DNA from 2 places in the Achromobacter sp. JUb104 genome. Region 2 is predicted to be linked to the other one. Evidence: riboswitches for the same ligand, from Rfam matches in the RefSeq annotation. Region 2 holds a riboswitch; the other holds the start of a gene.

Region 1 (10,158 bases), on a different contig from region 2:
CGCCGCGCCAAGATCCTGCCGTTCATCCGCGCCTGGGCGGAAAGCGGTGGCGGCCAAAGCGGCGAGGCCGTGTTCAAGAGCTACTACGAAACGCTGAACGTGCGCGCCAAGACCGTGGCCGCCTGCGCCCCCTTCGATTACGTGCTGTCGCCCGTGGCGCCGGTGGTGGCGTACAACGCCGAATGGCCGTCGCCCACCAATGAGGTGGCCACCACCATGCACCACATCGGCTTCACGCTGCCCTTCAACATGAGCGAACAACCCGCCGCGTCCGTCAACTGCGGCTACACGCGGGCGGGCCTGCCGATCGGTTTGCAGATTGCCGGCGCGCGCTTTGACGACCTGGGCGTGTTGCGCGTGGCACGCGCCTGGGAACAGATGCGCCCCGCGCAGCATCCTTGGCCGCAGCCCCCCAAGACGAACTGAGCTTCCCCTACCCTTTCCACAGGAATTCCCATGCGTTGGCTCTTGGCAATGATCAAGCACGAGACGAATACCTATTCGCCCGTGCCGACCCCGCTGGAACGATTTTTCCGCGGCAGTCCTGAAATCCTGGCTGGCGACCGCGCCATCAAGGCCTACGAGAACACCGACAGCGGGCTGGGCGGGTATATCGAAGTGGCCCGTCGCGTGGGCGCGGAAATCGTTGTGCCCGTGGCGGCCGAGTCCTGGCCCAGCGGCCCCACCAGCGCCGACACCCACGAACGCCTGTGCAAGCTGGTGCTGGACCAGGTCAAGCTGGGCGGCTTTGACGCCATCTTGCTGGACCTGCACGGCGCCATGGTGGCCGAAGGCGTGGAAGACGCGGAAGGCGACCTGCTGCGCCGCCTGCGTGAAATCGACCCGACCACGCCCGTGGCCGTCACGCTGGACATGCACGCCAACATCTACGACGACATCGTCAAGAACGCCACCGTCATCAGCGGCTTTCACACCTATCCGCACGTGGACATCCGTGAAGCCGGCGTACGCGCGGCCAACGTCATCGTCCGCACGCTCAAGGGTGAAATCAAACCCGTCATGAGCTGGGCCAACAAGCCCATGCTGCCGCACATCATGTGCCAGGGCACGCACGCCGCGCCCAACAAGCCCTTGCAGGAACGCTGCAAGGAACTGGAAGCGGGCGGCGTGCTGGCGGCGTCGGTCTTCGTGGGCTTTCCGCATGCGGACATCCGCGAAGCCGGCTTGAGCGCCGTCGTCTGTACGGACGGCAACCTGCAAGACGCTGAGAAGCACCGCGACGAACTGCTGGAACGCGCCTGGGCAGGCCGCGCCGACTGGGTCTTCCACCCTGAGCCCCTGGAACCCACCATCGCGCGCGCCAAACAGATCGAGCAAGGCCCCGTCGTGTTGCTGGACCACTTCGACAACACCGGCTCGGGCGGCACCATGGACACCACCACGGTGCTGGCCGAAGTGCTGCGCCAGGAACTCGACAACGTGGTGTTCTACGCCATTTGCGACCCCGACGCGGCACAGCAGGCCGCCGCCGCGGGCGTGGGCAATACCATCACGATCAAGCTAGGCGGCAAGCTGACCATGCCCGCCATCAAGCAACCCAGCGAACCGCTGGAGGTGACGGGCCGCGTCAAACTGGTATTTGACGGCGTCTACCTGAGCCGGGGCCCCATGTACCGGGGCGTGCGCAACGACACGGGCCTGACCGTGGTCATCGACACCGGCCGGGTCGAGATCGTGGTGGTGTCGCGCCACCAGGAACCCTTCGATATCAACTGCCTGCTGTCGGCCGGCATCGACCCGCTGCAAAAGCGCTATGTGGTGCTGAAAAGCCGGGTGCACTGGCGCGCGGGCTTTTCAGATATGGCGACGGAAGTCATCGAATGTACCGGCGTGGGCGTCACCACGTCCGATTACAGCCAGCTTGAATTCAAGAACGTGCGCCGCCCGATCTACCCGTTGGACCCGCTGTAAGGCACGTTATAAATCGCTGAATCCGCGCTAAAACCGCAGGATTGTCGACAAAAAGGCCAGCGCTGATCGCTGGCCTTTCATTTTGAAACCTCCCGTAACTGCGCGCACGGTCATGTGTCCCTTCGCGTCGGTATACTCCGCCGCGGGCCCTTACAGGCCCATGAATGCGTATATGCCGGCAGCCGCGCGTGGGCGACCACGCAGCGATGGCTTGGTGCCTAGCCTGCCGGGTATGACTCGACAATCAACGAAGAAGCAAAACGATGAAAAAGAGCGTAGCGATCACCCTCGGCGTGGTCATAGTGGGAGCGGGAAGCTGGATAGGCGCCACTTGGTACACCGGCAAACGCATAGAGGAAAGCTCGCAACGCCATCTGGCCGAAGCCAACGAAAAGCTGGCCAAGCTGACGCCGTTGTTCGGTCTGCGCATTGACCAGATCAAGTACGAACGCAGCCTGTTCTCGACCCAGGCGCGCTACGGCCTGTCGCTCGTGAAGAACGACAAGACCCTGGACGACATGCCCGCCGGCATGATTGAGTTCGACGCGGTCATTGAACACGGCCCCTTCCCCAAGACCGCGCTGTCGCGCGGCGCCTTCGCGCCCAAGCTGGCTTTCGTGCACGCCGAAATCGCCAAGACGGACAACCTGAAGGAAGTGTTCGCCCTGACCAAGGACGTCTCGCCCCTGATCAGCGACGCCATGATCAGCTACAGCGGCACCACCAGCTCCACGTCCAAGATTGCGCCGGTGTCGACGACCCTGGAAGGCAATTCGATCGACTTCAGCGGCATGCTGATCACCGGCACGTTCGACCGTTCGCTGGAAGCCGTCACCGCGCACGGCGTGATGGACAAGCTGGCCATCGACGGCTCGAAGAGCAATGACCCCGTCGTCATGGCCATCACCGGCATGACCATGGACGTCAACAGCCGCATGGGCAAGTTCGGCGTGTCCATGGGCGACTCCGATCTGAAGATCAAGCGCATCGACGTCACCCGCAAGGGCGACGACATCAAGCTGTCGCTGGACAACTTCGGCTACGGCGTGAAGCTGGCCGAAGACGACAAGAACATCAACGTGCAAGCCGCCTATCAAACGGGCGACATCACCGTGAACGACGTGGCGCTGGGTAACGGCCAGGCCGTGATCAAGCTGGCCAAGCTGGACGGCCAGGCCGTCAAGCAACTGTCCGACACCTACAACCAGCTGCTGCGCCAAATCATGGCGCAAACCGAAGACGAAGGCCTGAAGGACGAGCAGATCCAGACGATGTTGGACGCCGGCGGCAAGCTGCTGGCGGGCAACCCGTCGTTCAGCATCGACCCCATCAGCTGGAAGACGCCCAAGGGCGAAAGCAAGCTGAACTTCACGCTGGACCTGGCCAACCCGGCCGACATCAAGAACCTGACGCCGCAAGAGATCGCCGTCCAGGCCATCAAGCGCATCGACGCCACGCTGATCATCTCCAAGCCGATGGTGCAGGATCTGGCCGCGCAATACGCGATCAAGAAAGAAGGCCTGACGCCTGAAAAAGCGGCCGAAGAAGCCGACGAAAGCGTGCGCCAGATGGCCGGCATGGCCGAAATGCTGAACGTGGGCAAGAACGACGGCGACAACATCGTCGGCAAGTTCACGTTCGCTGAAGGCATGGGTAACTTGAACGGCAAGGAAATTCCCGCCGACGAGCTGTTCAGCGGCCTGCTGGGCGCCACCGGCATGGGCGGCATGGACGACGATGACGAAGCCATGCCGGATATGGGCCAGGAAGAACCGGCCGCGGACGCAACGCCCGCCGTCGGCGTGATGCAGGATTTCGACCTGGACACCATCAGCAGCCTGCTGGACGACATGGGCATCACCGCCAACAAGCATGATGGCAACGAAGGCCCCGTGCTGCTGCTGGATGCCGGCAACACCGGCGCCAGCGAGCTGCGCCTGGAGTTCCTGTGCAACGACTTCACCGAAAAGTGCCTGGACCTGGTCATGACGGCCACGTACAAGACCAAGAAGCCGATGCCGCTGAAGGCCATCAATAGCTGGAACCAGGAATACCGCTGGACGCGCGCCTATCTGGACGACAAGAACCAGGCCGTGCTGCAGATGGACATGAACGCGGAAGGCGGCATCGGCAAGGACAACTTGCAGATCCTGCTGAACACCTTCATCAGCATCGCCGAAGACTTCAACACGGCAGTGCAGGCAGCGCCGGCCAAGTAAGGCTGATACCCGATCGGGCAAACGCCCAGCAAAAAGCCTCCATCTTGCGATGGAGGCTTTTTTATCGCCATTGCGTTACGCGTAAGCTTCGATCGGCAGGCAGGCGCAGACCAGGTTGCGGTCGCCGTAGGCGTTGTCCACACGGGCCACCGGCGGCCAGTACTTGGCCTCGCGCAGTGACGCCACCGGGTAGGCGGCCTGCTGGCGCGGGTAATCGTGCAGCCATTCTTCGGCCAGCAGCATCTGCGCGGTGTGCGGCGCGTTCTTCAGCACGTTGTCGTCGCGGTCACGTTCACCACGTTCGACCTGGGCGATCTCCTCGCGAATCGAAATCATGGCGTCGATGAAGCGGTCAAGCTCGGCCACGCCCTCGGATTCCGTGGGCTCGACCATCAGCGTGCCCGCTACCGGGAAGCTCATGGTGGGCGCGTGGAAGCCGTAGTCCATCAAGCGCTTGGCGATGTCTTCGGCGCTGATGCCGCTGGTTTCCTTCAGCGGGCGCACGTCCAGGATGCACTCGTGCGCCACGCGGCCATTGCGGCCCGCGTACAGCACCGGGTAGTGGTCGCGCAGGCGGGTGGCGATGTAGTTGGCGTTCAGGATGGCCACTTCGGTGGCGCGGCGCAGGCCGTCGGCGCCCATCAGCGCGATGTACACGAACGGAATCGGCAGAATGCCGGCCGAGCCGAACGGCGCGGCCGAGACCGGGCCGACCTTGGCGTCGCCAGGCAGCTTGCCCTGCTCGTTCACCACGCCCGGCAGGTACGGCGCCAGATGCGCGCGCACCGCCACGGGACCCACGCCGGGGCCGCCGCCGCCATGCGGAATGCAGAAGGTCTTGTGCAGGTTCAGGTGCGACACGTCGGACCCGAACTTGCCCGGCTGGGCCACGCCCACCATCGCGTTCATGTTGGCGCCGTCCAGGTAGACCTGGCCGCCGGCCTGGTGGACCAGGTCGCAGATTTCGGTGACGGCTTCCTCGAACACGCCGTGCGTGGACGGGTAGGTGATCATCAGCGCGGCGAGCTTGTCGCCCACCTGTTCGATCTTGGCGCGCAGGTCGGAAAGATCGACGTTGCCGTTGGAATCAGACGCCACCACCACCACGTCCATGCCGGCCAGTTGGGCCGACGCGGGGTTGGTGCCGTGGGCCGAAGCCGGGATCAGGCAGACGTTGCGCTGATGCTGGCCGTTGGCCTGGTGGTAGCCGCGAATTGCCAGCAGGCCGGCGTATTCGCCCTGCGCGCCCGAGTTGGGTTGCAGGCTGATGTTGTCGTAGCCGGTGATTTCGCACAGCGCGGCGGACAGGCGGTCGATCAGTTCGTTGTAGCCCTGGCTTTGCGAGGCGGGCGCAAACGGGTGGATCAGCGCGAACTCGGGCCAGGTGATGGGGATCATCTCGGCCGTGGCGTTCAGCTTCATGGTGCACGAACCCAGCGGGATCATCGTGCGGTCCAGTGCCAGGTCCTTGTCGGCCAGCTTGCGCAGGTAGCGCAGCATGTCGGTTTCGGACTGCACGCTGGAGAAGACCGGGTGCTTCAGGATGGCGCTTTCGCGCGCGACCGATGCGGGAATGCCGCTGGCGGCGGCCGCGTCCAGCGCGTCGATGTCGAGTTCGACGTCGTCGCGTTCCAGGCCGGCGGCGAACACGTTGACCAGCGCTTGCAGGTCAGCGACGGTGACGGTTTCGTCCAGCGACACCGCCAGGCGCGCGCCATCGACGCGGCGCAGGTTGATGTGCTCGCACTCGGCGGCGGTCAGGATGGCCGGGGTGGCGGCGCCGGTTTCCAGCAACAGCGTGTCGAAGAAGGTGTCGTTCACGACCTTCACGCCCAGCTTGATCAGTTCACCACGCAGGATGGCGGTGCTGCGCTGCACGCGCTGGGCGATGCGGCGGATGCCTTCCGGACCATGCCACACGGCGTACATGCCGGCCATCACGGCCAGCAGCACTTGCGCCGTGCAGATGTTGGACGTGGCCTTCTCGCGGCGGATGTGCTGTTCGCGCGTTTGCAGCGCCAGGCGCATCGCCGGGTTGCCTTGCGCGTCTTTCGACACGCCGACCAAACGGCCGGCCATGTTGCGCTTGAAGGAATCCTTGCAGGCCATGAAGCCGGCGTGCGGGCCGCCAAAGCCGAACGGCACGCCGAAGCGTTGCGCCGAACCAATGGCGATGTCCGCGCCCCACTCGCCCGGGGCGGCCAACAGAGCCAGCGCCAGCAGGTCGGTGGCGCAAGCGACCACGGCGCCTTGCGCGTGGGCGGCTTCAGCCAGCTTGCGGTAGTCGGACACGGAACCGGTGCTGTGCGGGTATTGCAGCAGCACGCCAAAGCACTCGGGCAGACCTTCGGCCTCGTCACCGACGGCGATTTCCAGCCCCAGGCCTTCGGCGCGCGTACGCACGACTTCAATGGTCTGCGGATGCACGTGGCGCGAAATGAAGAACACCGGGCTTTGCGACTTGGCGCCACGGCGAGCCAGCGTCATGGCTTCGGCGGCGGCGGTGCTTTCGTCCAGCAGCGAGGCGTTGGAGATGTCCAGCCCGGTCAGGTCGGCGACCATGGTCTGGTAGTTCAGCAGGGCTTCAAGACGGCCCTGCGAGATCTCCGGCTGATACGGCGTGTAGGCCGTGTACCAGGCGGGGTTCTCAAGAATGTTGCGCAGCACGACGTTGGGCGTCTGCGTGCCGTAGTACCCCTGGCCGATGTAGTTGCGAAAGACCTTGTTGCGGCCGGCAATCTGCTTCAGCTCGGCCAGCACGTCGGGTTCGCTGCGCGAGGGCGGCAGCGCCAGCGGGGCCTGGCTGCGGATCTTGGCGGGCACGACTTCGTCGATCAGGGCGTCCAGGCTGGCGCTGCCAATCACTTGGAGCATGGCGGCCTGGTCGGCGTCGGACGGGCCGATGTGGCGGGGGATGAAGTCGGTATGGGTGTCTAGGGCGCGCGACATGGAGAGATCTCGGGGTGGTGGTGCATTTCGCGAGCCGGGCGCGCCACGAGGACGGCGCGCCCGGCTCGAACCGGCTTAACCGTTGGCGACGGCTTCGTAGCCGGCGGCATCCAGCAGCTTGTCGGCGTCGGCGGAGTTCACCGGCTTGATCTTGAAGATCCAGGTGGTGAAGGCCGATTCGTTGATCAGGCTGGGGTTGTTTTCCAGTTCGTCGTTGAAAGCGACGATTTCACCGTCGACCGGGGCGTAGATGTCGGAAGCGGCCTTGACCGACTCGACCACGCCGGCGGTTTCGCCCGCCTTCAGCTTGGCGCCGACATTCACGTCGCCAACGAAAACCAGGTCGCCCAATTGGTCCTGGGCGGTGTCGGTGATGCCGACGACGAACACGTCGCCTTCAGCTTTGACCCATTCGTGGGACGAGGTGTACTTGCGATCGGTGGGCAGGCTCATGGGAAATCCTCTAGGGAATACGGGGTAGATGAATGGTGTTGCGCGCCTCGCGCGAACGCCGCGTGCGTGTAGGCAGGCGGCCGGTCGCGCGAAGCTTCGAGTTTACGAGTGTTCGACGGCTTTGCCGTTACGGACAAAAGGCAGCTTGCAGACCAGGGCGGGCACCCATTTGCCGCGGATATCGACTTCGACCGTGTCGCCCGGACGCACGCCTTGCGGCAGGCGGGCAAAGCCGATCGACACGCCCAGCGTGGGCGACATGGTGCCGCTGGTGAGTTCGCCCGTGCCGGCCGGCGTGCGCACGGCCATGTGGGCGCGCATCACGCCGCGCTCTTGCAGCTTCAGGCCGACAAAGGCGGCGGGGGTGGCGAATTGTTCCAGCGCGTCGCGGCCGATGAAGCGGCGCTCGGCGTTCTTCAAGGACACGGTCCAGGTCAGGCCGGCCTGGTCGGGCTGGGTCAGCTCGTCCATGTCCTGGCCGTACAGGTTCATGCCGGCTTCCAGGCGCAGCGTGTCACGCGCGCCCAGGCCCGCCGGGCGCACGCCCTGGGCGGCAAGGTCGCGCCACAATTGCACGACGTCGTCGGCGGGCAGGACGATTTCAAAGCCGTCTTCGCCGGTGTAGCCGGTGCGCGCGACGAGCGTGTCGTCGCCCACGCGGGCGGCGACGAAAGGCGTCAGGGGTTCGGAGACGGCCTGCCAGGCCGGACGCGCGGCCCAGACCTTGGCGCGGGCGTTGGGGCCCTGCACGGCCACCATGGCCAGGTCGCGGCGCGGGGTGATGGCGACGTCGAAATTGCCGGCCTGCTTCACACGCTGCATCCAGGCCACGTCTTTGTCGGCGGTGCCGGCGTTGACCACCACGCGCCATTCGTCGGCGGCGAAGAAATAGATGATCAGGTCGTCGATGACGCCGCCCTGCGGGTTCAGCATGCAGGAATACAGCGCCTTGCCGGGCACGGTCAGCTTGGCGACGTCGTTGGCGACCAGGCGTTGCAGGAAGGCGTAGGCGTCGGGGCCGACAACATCGACGTTCAGCATGTGCGACACGTCGAACATGCCGGCGTCCTGGCGCACCGCGTGGTGTTCCTCAAGCTGCGAGCCGTAGGCCAAGGGCATGTCCCAGCCGCCGAAATCGACCATTCGGGCGCCGGAGGCGATGTGTTCGTCGGCCAGCGGGGTGCGTTTGAGGGTTGCGGACATGCGCGAGAACTCCGGGACGGCAATGCTTTGCCAGGGTTACGGAATGCCGGTCGTGACAAGGCTGATTGCGCTTGCACGGCATCGGCTGAATCTTCCGCCCCTCTGTCCTTTTGCCTGAGAGTTGCCCCGCGCGTGGCGGGTTTGCACCTTCGGCGCCTGGGCTGCTCGCTGTGTCCCGAATTTCGGGGCGGCGCCAGGTCTCTCCAGAGTACTGTTTTGCCGCATCCACACGGTGAAAAAACCGGGACGGGGCAAGCATGTGCGGTATCGGTTACCTGAGCGATTCTGGGCGAATTGCGCCTTCGGCGGCGGCCCACTGAAACGGCCGCTCTCTCCCGCAAACATGCGTGACAGCGGCGCCAAGCATACAACGAAAACAAGCCCCGGAAAAGCGCGATTTCGGGGCTCGGCCCCTGGGCAAACCGCTGCCGGGACCCGCGCCCAGCTTGACGCCAGCGCCGAAACTAACCCAGCGCCGTGTCCAGCAGCATCATCAGCACAAAGCCCAGCATCAGCCCGCACGTGGCGTAGACCTCGTGCCCCTTGCGGTGCGACTCGGGAATGATTTCATGGCTGATGACAAACAGCATGGCGCCCGCCGCGAAGCCCAGGCCCCAGGGCAGCAGCAACGCTGACCAGCCGACGATGGCGGCGCCCAGCACGGCGCCCAGCGGCTCGACCAGCCCCGACAACATCCCCAGCGCCACGGCGAAGGTTCGCGTGTAGCCGGCTGCCAGCAACGCCACCGCCACGACCAACCCTTCGGGAACGTCCTGGATGGCGATGCCGGTAGCCAGCGCGGTGCCCGCCACCGGATCGCCGCCCGCAAAGCCGACCCCGATGGCCAGGCCTTCGGGCAGGTTATGCAAGGTGATGGCGATGACGAACAGCCAGGCCCGGCGAATGCGGCGCGACTCGATGCCTTCGCGGCCCTTGATGAAGTGCTCGTGTGGCAGCGTGCGATCCATGATGAGCAGCACGGCGGCGCCCAGCAGAATGGCCGCCCCCACCGTCAGCCCCGCGCCCCAGGGGCCCATGCCCTGGCTTTCGGCCGCCGCGATGCCCGGGGCCACCAGCGAAAACGCGCAGGCCGCCAGCATGACGCCGGCGCCGAAGCCGAACATGCTGTCCTGGACCTTTTGCGGAATGGTGCGGGCGAACAGAATGGGCAAGGTGCCCAGCGCGGTGGCGGCGGCGGCCACCAGGCCGCCCAGCAATGCGTCAGCCACGTGCGGCGCGCGCACATCCAGATAGGCCCACAACTGGTGCAAAGCCAGGCATGACACCAAAACCGCCAGCGTCCAGACACTGATGCTGGTGGCCGCGGGACGCACGCGATGACGACTGAAGGTGTTCATGGGGCGGCTGCCTCCGTCACAGAGCGGGCTTAGCCCTTCGCAGC
Region 2 (10,158 bases):
ACCTGATCCTGCGCGTGGAACGCCAGGCGCTTGAACATCAGCTGCAACGCCTGCTGGACCGGCCCATCAAGCACGCGCTGGTCTTCGACCTGGCAGTCGGCCCGGATTCCCCCGGCCTGGCCGCCGTGCGCGAAACGCTGGACTATCTTTGCCGGCTGTACCAGCACCCCGCCATCGATGGCGTGACGCAGACGCTGGCGGCGGGCTTTTCCGACTATCTGCTGGCCTTGCTGCTGACGCAGTTGCCGCATAACTATTCCGACGCGCTGCGCGCCGACCATCGCCAGCCCTTGCCGCAGCATGTGCGCCGCGCGCGCGACTACATCGAGACCCATGTCGATGAGGCGATCTCATTGGCTGACTTGGCGGCGCACTGCGGCGTGTCCGTGCGCACGCTGCAAAACGGCTTCACGCAGTTTCTCAAGCAGAGCCCCAGCGACTACGTGCGCAACCAGCGCCTGACGCTGGTGCATGCCGCGCTGGAACAGGCCCGCGCGGGCGACAGCGTGACCGACATCCTGCTGCGCCACGGCGTAACCAGCTTCGGCCATTTCGCCACCCACTACCGCAAGCGCTACGGCCGCCTGCCATCGGACACCCTGCGCCAAAATCGTAGGATGGGTGAAGCGCGAGACGCTATCCAAAAAAAATGGAATGGAGATCGCGCGTAACCCATCGCGCGGGGGTGGTACTGTGGCTGCGCGGGTTAAGAATTCCGCCGTTGCATGATGGGTTGCGCGCGTTGCGCAGCATTCGCGCGTAACTCATAGCTGCCTGCCCTCGGACACCTTGCGCCAGCATCGTAGGATGGGTGAAGCGCGAGACGCCATCCAAAAAAAATGGAATGGAGATCGCGCGTAACCCATCGCGCGGAGGTGGTGTCGTGGCTGCGGGGGTTAAGAATTCCATCGCTGCTTGATGGGTTGCGCGCGTTGCGCAGCATTGTTCTTTTTTAAGGATTCTCGCGCTTCACCCATCCTACGGGTTGCGCGCGTTGTAATCCCTTGCCGGATCTGAACGGCGCTTGCGCGTTTGGCGCAGCCCGCGCCACGCACCACCGCTAGGATCAAGCCTTCATCGAAGGAGCTTGATCATGCGAATCAGCGTCATAGGCGGCGGACACGGCTGCTACGCGGCAGCCGCCGAACTGGCCGAAAAAGGACACGAGGTGCGCTGGTGGCGCCGCGACGGCGCCGCCTTCCGGGGCTTGCGCGATGCCGGCGCGTTGACGGTCACCGACTATCGCGGCACCCGTCAGGTTCCCTTGGGTTCCGGCCCCGGCCATCTGGCGCTGACCGACGCCTTGCAAGACGCCGTGGCCGACGCGCAAGTGCTGGTCATTCCCCTGCCCTGCACCACCCACGACGCGCTTGCCCCCGCCTTGGCGCCGCTGCTGCAAGACGGCCAGGTGGTGTTCCTGCCACCCGGAACCTTCGGCAGCTACCTCTTCGCGCGCGCGCAGAAAGACGCCGGCAACCCCGCCCGCGTCGCCTACGCGGAAACCGGCACCCTGCCCTATCTGGCGCGCAAGCACGGCAACACGGTGGTGATCAGCGGCTACGCCACGCGCCTGCCCACGGGCGTGTTTCCCAGCCGCCTGGCCGACAACGCGCTGGCGCTGCTGGGCCAGGCCTACCCCAGCATTGAACCCATTGAAGACGGGCTGGCCGGCGCGCTGATGAACGCCGGCCCCATCATTCACCCGCCGCTTATTCTGATGAATGCCGGGCCCTTGGAGCATTTCGACAAGTGGGACATCCATAACGAAGGCACGCAGCCGTCCATCCGCCGCGTGACCGACGCACTGGACGCCGAACGCGTGGCCATCCGCGAGGCGCTGGGCTACGCCGCGCCGCACTTTCCGCTGGCCGACCACTACGCCAGCGAAGGCGACGAATGGATGTACGGCCGCGGCGCGCACGGCAAGCTGACCGACAGCGGCGACTGGCGCGAAACCATCGACCTGCACACGCACCGCTACATGCTGGAAGACACGCGGCTGGGCCTGTCATTCCTGGTATCCACCGGCCGCTGGGCGGGCGTGCCGACGCCGGTGGCGCAGGGCCTGCTGAATATCGCCAGCGCCATCACCGGCCGCGATCTCTACGCCGAGGGCCGCACGCTGGAACGCCTGGGCCTGGACCGCTTGTCGCGCGCCGGCATGGCGGAATTGCTGGAACAGGGGTGCTGAACATGGAAGACAGAATCTGCGTGATCGGCGCCGGCCGCATGGGCGAAGGCATCACCTTGTCGTACGTGCATGCCGGCCGCGACGTGACGCTTATCGACATCAAGCCCAGAACGCCCGCCGAACAAGCCGAGCACCACGCGCGCGTGCGGGCCAACCTGCGCCGCGAACTGGGCACGCTAAGCCGCCTGGGTTTACTGGACGCCGACCAGGCCGACACCGCCATGCAGCGCGTGCGCCTGTGCGGGCGCGACGACGCCATTGCCGATCTTCAACACGCGCGCGTCATCTTCGAAGCCGTGCCCGAACGCCTGGACGCCAAGCGCGACGCCTTCGCCTGGTTGGGGCAGGTCTGCGCGAAGGACGCCGTCATTGCGTCAACCACCTCAACATTTCTGGTGACCGAGCTGGCGGAACTGGTGCAACACCCGGAACGCTTTCTGAACGCGCACTGGCTCAACCCGGCCTATCTGATTCCGCTGGTTGAGGTCAGCCGTGGGCCGCGTACAAACGATGCCGCCTTGCAAGCCTTGCTGGACGTGCTACGTCAGGCCGGCAAGGTGCCCGTGCAGTGCGCGCCGTCGGCGGGCTACATCGTGCCGCGCATTCAGGCACTGGCGATGAACGAAGCCGCCCGCATGGTCGAGGAAGGCGTGGCCAGCGCCGAAGACATCGACACCGCCGTGCGCCTGGGATTCGGATTGCGCTTTTCGGTGCTGGGCTTGCTGGAATTCATCGACTGGGGTGGCGGCGACATCCTGTACTACGCGTCGCGCTACCTTGAAAGCGAGATCGGCCCGCGCTTCGCGTCGCCTGACGTCATCGCCCGCAACATGGAACAAGGCCGCAATGGGCTGCGAGATGGCAAAGGCTTCTACGACTACGCCGGCGTAGACGTGGATGCCTACAAAATGGAGCGCCTGGGACAGTTGTGCAAGCGGTTGGAAGTGATGGGGCTATTGCCGCGCGCGGGTGGTGCGCGCTAGCCAAGCCCTCAGTGCGCGTCCGCCTCAAGAATGCGATACGCCAGGCGCACGCGCGCTTCGTTCGGAATATTCCGATTCGCCAGGATCACCACGCCGACCTTCCTGGCCGGCACGAACGCCACGTAGGCGCCAAAGCCGTTGGTGGAACCGGTCTTGTTGATCCACACATCGGCGCGCGGCGCTTGCGGTGGGGTCAAGGCCTTGGCCGGTTGGCTCTGGCTGTTCATCGTGCCGGCATTGGCGGCAACCAGCGCTTCCAGCGTCACCGGGTACGCCAGTTGTTCCCACGCCAGGTCTTGCGTCATCGGACCCAGGTCGTAGTAGCCCACGTGCGTATCCGCCAGCGCCTTGGCAATTACGGTGTCACCAATGACGCGCTTGGCAATCCTCGCTTCCCGCGCGGCCTTGGCGCTGAATTCGCGCGGGGCAGACGCCACACCCATGTTCGCGTCCACAAAACGGATCAGGTCGCTGGCACTGGTCTTCACGCCGTACGCTTCGTCGGCCAGCACACCCGGGTTCACGCGCACGGGCGCGTTCTGCTTGTTGTAGCCCTGCGCGTAGTCGCCCATCTTGGCGGCCGGCACGTGGATATACGTGTTGGACAAGCCCAGCTTGGGCAACAGCGTCTTCTCGATAGCTTCAGCATAAGGCTGGCCGAGGCTCTTGGCCGCCACCACGCCCAGCATGCCGATGCTGGGGTTGGCATAGGTGCGGTACGTGCCCGGCGCGTAGCGCGGCGTCCACGCGGCCAGGTAGGCCATCAGTTGGGCGTCGTCCGTCACAACGTCCGGCACTTGCAAGGGAAAGCCGCCACCCGTGTGGGTACCCAGGTGGATCAGGTTCAGTTTGCCGAATGCCGTGCCTTGCAAGGTCGGCAAGAAGCGCGCCGGGCTGTCGGAGAGCGACAGCTTGCCCAACGCTTGGGCATAGGTTGCCAGGGTGGCGGTAAAGGTCTTGCTGATGGAGCCTAGCTCGAACAGCGTGTCGCGGCTGACAGGCGTGTGCGTTTGCAGCGAGGCCACGCCATAGTTCCGGAACTCATGGTGCCCATCGCGCGTGACGGCAATGGCCAGACCGGCAACGTCGTACTCCTGCATCAGCGCATGCACGGCGTCGTCGATATCGGCGCCAGGAGGCACCGGCTCGGCACGTACGGGCTGGCCCGAGGTGGCGGATTGATCAGCCTTCATAGGCGACGAGCCCGCCTGAACGCCGGACACGGCCACCAAAGAAAACACAGCGCCGCCGGCCACGGTAGCCAGGGCTTGCAAGACGGCGCGTCGCGCGGCGTGAAACGTCATTCCTATCGTCCTCTTGGTTTGCGCCGGTCCAACAACGCAGGCGGCGAACGCGACATAGTACTAACCCTGAATCAATTACGACAGGAACTTGGCTATTCTCTACCCCGTCGATTCAAAACCGCGTAGAAGAGATTGGCCCTTGCGGCCGGCGCCGACGGAGCAACCGCCCCGGAAACTCTCAGGCAACAGGACTGCGCGCGTCTAGACAATCTGGAGAGAGGCGCCGTGCGCGCCCACCGAAGGGGAACCCCGCCGCACCCGTCGGCCGGGTGAAGCTCTCAGGTATCAAAGACAGATGGGGTGCCGCATCCGTATTGGTTGCGGCCACACCCTCTGGAGCCACCATGCCCCGCATCGCCATCATTGGCGCCGGTATCACCGGCGTCACGTCCGCCTATGCCTTGTGCAAATTGGGATACCAGGTCACCGTCTACGACCGCCAGCGCTATCCCGCCATGGAAACGTCCTACGCCAACGGCGGCCAACTGTCCGCCAGCAACGCCGAGGTCTGGAACAGCACCGCCACCATTCTCAAAGGGCTGCGCTGGATGCTGCGCAAAAACGCGCCGCTGTTGCTGAACCCCCGGTTCAGTTGGCACAAGTATTCGTGGCTGGCGCAGTTCATGGCGCAAATTCCCAACTACCGCGACAACACCATCGCCACTACCCGCCTGGCCATCCAGGCGCGCCAGCACTTGTTCGACATGGCCGAGGCCGAAGGCATCGACTTCGACCTGGAACGCCGGGGCATCCTGCACATCTACCATGACGCCGACAGCTTCAAGGCGGCGCACCGCGCCAACACGCTGTTGCAAGCCGGCGGCCTGGACCGCTACGCCGTGACGGCCGACGAAGCCCGCGCCATCGAACCCACCCTGCAAACCGGATGCCACGGCGGCTTCTACACGCCATCGGACGCCACAGGCGACATCCACAAGTTCACCCGAGGCCTGGCCCGCGCCTGCGAACGCCGTGGCGTGAGCTTCGTGCAAGACGCCGACATCGGCGCCATCCGCCCGCACAACGGCGGTTACGGGCTGGACGTACTGCGCAACGGCGGCACCGAACGCGAACCGCACGAGGCCGACGCCATCGTGGTGTGCGCGGGGTCCGCCAGCAGACAATTCGCCAAGCTGCTGGGCGACAGGTTGAACATCTACCCGGTCAAGGGCTATTCGATCAGCGTGCACCTGGACGACGCCGACAGCCGCGCAGCCGCGCCCCACGTCAGCTTGCTGGACGAAGCCGCAAAGATCGTCACCAGCCGCCTGGGCGACCGCTTCCGCGTAGCCGGCACGGCCGAGTTCAACGGCTTCAACCTGGACATCCGTGCCGAGCGCGTGCAACCGCTGATCGACTGGACCCGCAAGCATTTCCCCGGCGTGATGACATCGCGGGTCGTCCCGTGGTGCGGCCTGCGCCCCATGACGCCCAACATGCTGCCGCGTGTGGGGCCGGGCAAACGCCCGGGAGTGTTCTACAACACCGGACATGGGCACTTGGGCTGGACCTTATCGGCGGCGACGGCGCAGGTGCTGACGGAAAGCGTCAGGGCGGCGTTTTCTGGGTCACCAACAGCGCATACGGGTTGATGGCCCCGCCGTCATAAATTCCATAATGCAGATGCGGCGGGGTTCCTTGGGCATTCCCCGTATTGCCGACATAACCCAGCACATCACCCGGCGCCACCAATTGCCCGCGTTCAATGTCGGCGTAGCCGTCCAGATGCGCGTAGTAATGCCGTTGGCGGCCGGGGCCCAGCACCCATACCACCTGGCCGCCAAGGTTGTTCGTGCCCACCTGCATCACGACGCCTTCGGTGGTGGACAGCACGGGCGTGCCCCGGGGGGCAAAGATGTCGATGCCTTCGTGGCGCCGGCCGTTCGACCGCGCGGCGCCCCAGGTGTCGGAAAGGCGTCGCGAGGAAACACCCTGCACCGGCACGGGCAATGACGTCGGCGCTTCTTGCCACGCAAGCCGCGCCATATGCCACGGCGCGCGCGCAGCATCGGGCAGGCGGGGCCACGCCCAAACGGCCAGCGCGGCCAACAAGGAAAGTACGACGATGCGCCTGATGAAGCGCAAGACAGGGTTGGCGTTCATGAACGGTTCGACGCTGAGCGGGCGGAGGGGTTCCCCGGTGTCTGAGGCGACTACGGCAGTTGTGACGGCTGCGATAGCCGCGATGGATGCAATGACGCCAATGGGTATGAAGGCTCAGGCGAACACCAGACACACCGGCGTGGGCACCTGGGCCACCACGTCGGGGTTGTCCAGGCGCCCCGTTGCGGCATCGATGCGCAAGCGCAGGATCGAATCACCTTTCTGGTTCAGCGCGTACAAGGCGCCGCCGTCCGGCGCCATGGTCAGTGCGCGCGGAAAGCGCAGCCCTTCCGTCCAGACTTGCAGCGGCGTGAGCGCGCCGTCCGCGCCTATGCCAAAGACGCCGATGCTGTCCGCCTGCGGATGATCGTTCTGGACGCGGCGGGTAGACACATACAGATAGCGGCCGGATGGATGAATGAGCAGTGACGCCGCGTTGGCCGTGCCAGTAAAGCCCGCCGGCGTGGCCGGGACGGTGTGGCGGTGTTCCAGCACACGGCCCGCGATGGAGTCATACCCGTAGCACGACACGCTGGCATCGAGCTCATTGACGACATACAGCAGCGCGCCGTCGGGATGCAGCGCCAGATGGCGTGGCCCGCTGCCCGCAGGCAGTTCGGTGCGCGCGGAGAGCGACAAGTTGCCGTCTGCCAGCGTAAACGCATTGATGCGGTCGCTGCCCAGGTCAGTAGCCAGCACGCGCTGGCCGGTGGGGTCGAACAGCACCATGTGCGGGTGGGCGGATTGCTGTTCGGGACGCGGGCCAGAGCCGGTTTCCTTGACGATGCCTGACACCGCGCCCAACGAACCATCGCGCTGGATGGGCAGCACGTTGTAGGTGCCGCCCAGGTACTGCGCAGTGACCAGATGCTTGCCGTCGGGCGATACCGCCAGGTGCGCTGGCGCGGTGCTGGATAAGGACAGGGGCTGCCGGTTCAACAATCGCAAGCTGCCATCCGCGGCATCAATGGCGTAGGCCTCGGCCGTGCCCCGGGGCAGCCCTTGCCAGTGTTCGATCTCGTTGATGGCGTACAGAAAGCGCCGCGTGGGATGCACGGCCAGATAGGACGGGTTGTCGCTTTCCATTACCTGGACCAGCCGCCAGCCTTGCGCGCGCATCGCAAACACGTGGATGCCCGCGGACGGTGGCCCGCCTGCCGTGCCGCCCGGCGCATCGTGCGTGTAGGTGCCCACATAGGCAAAGCCGGCGGGATCAGCGGGGGATGTAAGGGATGTGGAAGATGGGGCCGATGCCGACGCGCCCATCGCGGACAGCCACGGCGCCGCCGCGCTCGCGGCCGACAAACCACCGGCAAGCTGGATGAAGGATCTGCGCGGCGCGCTGAAGAAGGTGTTCATGGCAGGCTCCGGCAAGGCGAATCGTGCGTCATCACGGGCGCACCGACATCGCATGGTGGAAGACATTATTCGGATCGTAGCGGCGCTTGACCTGTTGCAGGAACGGATAAAGCTCGCCCTTTCCGTAATACAACTGCGGCCAAAAATCATGCGCGAGCATGTCGCGGTCGGGGTAGTTGATGTAGCAGCCTTGATACCTATCCCCCGGATACGGCGTGCCCGCGAATCCCGACAATGGCGAAGGGGCCGCCGGGTCCGTATACACGTCGCGGTAAAAATCCGTCATCCAGCGCAAATGGATGGCGTCCTGGTCGGCATGGGTCCAGTAGGTTTGGTATTGCAGCTTCATGACCGATTCACGCTGATGCACGGCGGTGTCGCGCAGGCGTTCGGGCCGGTTGATGGCGCCGCCGTAAGAGTCCACCTGCAACAGCGACTGGCGCAGGTCAGCGCCGGGCATGTCGCGAGTCAGATGCGTGTAAATGCGCGCGGACTCGTGCACGCTGAAGTTGCGTTTCATGTAGGCGGACTTGTATTTGCCGCGCTGGTTGGGGCCCGAGCCATTGAGCGTTTGCGTGGCCGCCAGCCAGTCGTAGCGGATAACCGTGTGCGGCTCGCTGCAAAGCAGGTCGCCGCCCATGCGCGGGCGTGGCAGGCCTGGCGTGGTGGCCCGCGCGGCAACCGGCGCGCAGGCACGGAAGCGGTCCAGAAAATCTTGCAGCACCGTCAGGTCTCGGCAAGTGCCGTCGGGGTTGCAGAACTGCACGATCATCACGATCTGCCCCGCCGCCTGATGCGTGAGCTTCAGCAACGAGAACATGCCCCAGGTGTCGGCGGCCCTGCCCCGCGTTTCCCAATAGCTGCCATAGATGTCCAGCAGTTGCGCAAAGCGCCGGGGCGTCATGCCGGCCCAGTCGAATGCAACGGTGGCGATGGCCACTTCGCGCGGAGCCTGGGGCAACGTGGCAAAACCATAGCTGGTGATCACGCCGAAGTTTCCGCCGCCCGCCCCTCGGCAGGCACGAAACAGGTCGGCGTCGCGCGTGGCGTCGACGGTGCGCGGCACGACGTTGCCGCCCGCGTCCACGGTCAGGATGTCGACCGCGCTCAGCCAGTCGCACGCCAGCCCTTGCAGGCGCGACAGCAGGCCGTAGCCGCCGCCCGTGATGTGGCCGCCCGCCGCCACCGAATAGCAAGAGCCGCCGGGCAAGGACACGCCATGACGCTTGTACAGGTCCAGGTCGCCGTTCCAGTTTTGCGAACCGGCGGCAATGCGCAGCAGCCCGTCGGATGACGGAGGCACGCGGTCCAGCAAGCTGAGGTCAAGGATGGCGCCGCCCGGATTGTTCGAGACGAAGTCCTCATAGCAGTGGCCCCCGCTACGTATCGTGGGGCGCTTGCCCTGCGCCACGATGCGGGACAGGGCACGGGCCGCGTCATCGGGTGTTTCACAGAGTTCGATGCGCGCGGCCGCATCTTCGGGCTGGGCGGGCCACCGCAGGTTGAAGCCCTTTTTCAGGGTCTTGTAGCGGGGATCGTCGTGGGTCACGCTGATGCTCATGTCGGCTTGCCTCCCGGGCCTGGGAGTCAGGCCGCGACGCATCAAGGATAGGCCGAGAGCGCCCCGAACATCTGTAAGAGGAGTCCGATTTTCTACTGATACCGTCCGCGATATCCCACCGGCGACATGCCGCAGTATTTATTGAAAATATCGCGAAACGCCTTGGTGTCGTTGTAGCCCACTTCATACATGACTTCGGCCACACTCTTGCGCGAACTTTCCAAGCGTTTCTTGGCCGCTTCCACGCGCACGCGCTGCAGGTATTCCACGATGCTGTTGCCCGTGGCCTGCCGAAAGCGCCGTTCCAGCGTGCGGCGTCCCATGGCATGGCGGCCAGCCAAATCTTCCACGGTGATTTTTTCCGTGTAGCGGCCTTCGATATAGGTCTGCACGGCGCGCACCACCTCGTCGGCGTGAGCCTTCTGGCCCATGAACACCGCGAACGGCAATTGGCTCTGACGGCTCCAGTCCAGTTGGAAGTACTTGGCGCACCAGATGGCGGTGTCGCGGTCGGTATATTTTTCGATCAGGTGCAGCACCAGATGCGCCGCGGAAAATGCGCCGCCGCTGGTGTAGACGCCGTTCTCGGCCATGACGACGCGGTCGCTGATCCAGCGGACATTCGGGAAAAGGCTGGCGTACAGGTTCTGCGCCACC

What was found. Region 2 has a riboswitch for glycine ahead of M2361_RS02820 (D-amino acid dehydrogenase). Riboswitches for the same ligand answer to the same signal wherever they lie in the genome.
Region 1: it holds a riboswitch for glycine, as region 2 does, so the genes downstream of both, gcvT (glycine cleavage system aminomethyltransferase GcvT) here and M2361_RS02820 (D-amino acid dehydrogenase) in region 2, are expected to answer to the same signal.

Annotation. Positions count from the first base shown of each region.
Region 1 covers NZ_JANUEY010000002.1:768,876-779,033, forward strand. Annotated here, with positions in the region: gene M2361_RS15415 (amidase) at 1-426, shown strand, start outside; gene M2361_RS15420 (M81 family metallopeptidase) at 457-1,932, shown strand; gene M2361_RS15425 (DUF945 family protein) at 2,196-4,151, shown strand; gene gcvP (aminomethyl-transferring glycine dehydrogenase) at 4,227-7,100, opposite strand; gene gcvH (glycine cleavage system protein GcvH) at 7,176-7,553, opposite strand; gene gcvT (glycine cleavage system aminomethyltransferase GcvT) at 7,656-8,756, opposite strand; glycine riboswitch at 8,849-8,973, opposite strand; glycine riboswitch at 9,009-9,104, opposite strand; gene M2361_RS15445 (ZIP family metal transporter) at 9,221-10,114, opposite strand; gene M2361_RS15450 (superoxide dismutase) at 10,144-10,158, opposite strand, start outside.
Region 2 covers NZ_JANUEY010000001.1:610,045-620,202, reverse strand. Annotated here, with positions in the region: gene M2361_RS02840 (AraC family transcriptional regulator) at 1-671, shown strand, start outside; gene M2361_RS02835 (NAD/NADP-dependent octopine/nopaline dehydrogenase family protein) at 1,094-2,191, shown strand; gene M2361_RS02830 (3-hydroxybutyryl-CoA dehydrogenase) at 2,194-3,174, shown strand; gene ampC (class C beta-lactamase) at 3,183-4,478, opposite strand; glycine riboswitch at 4,592-4,682, shown strand; gene M2361_RS02820 (D-amino acid dehydrogenase) at 4,823-6,070, shown strand; gene M2361_RS02815 (M23 family metallopeptidase) at 6,027-6,581, opposite strand; gene M2361_RS02810 (beta-propeller fold lactonase family protein) at 6,696-7,940, opposite strand; gene M2361_RS02805 (FAD-binding oxidoreductase) at 7,972-9,501, opposite strand; gene M2361_RS02800 (GlxA family transcriptional regulator) at 9,594-10,158, opposite strand, start outside.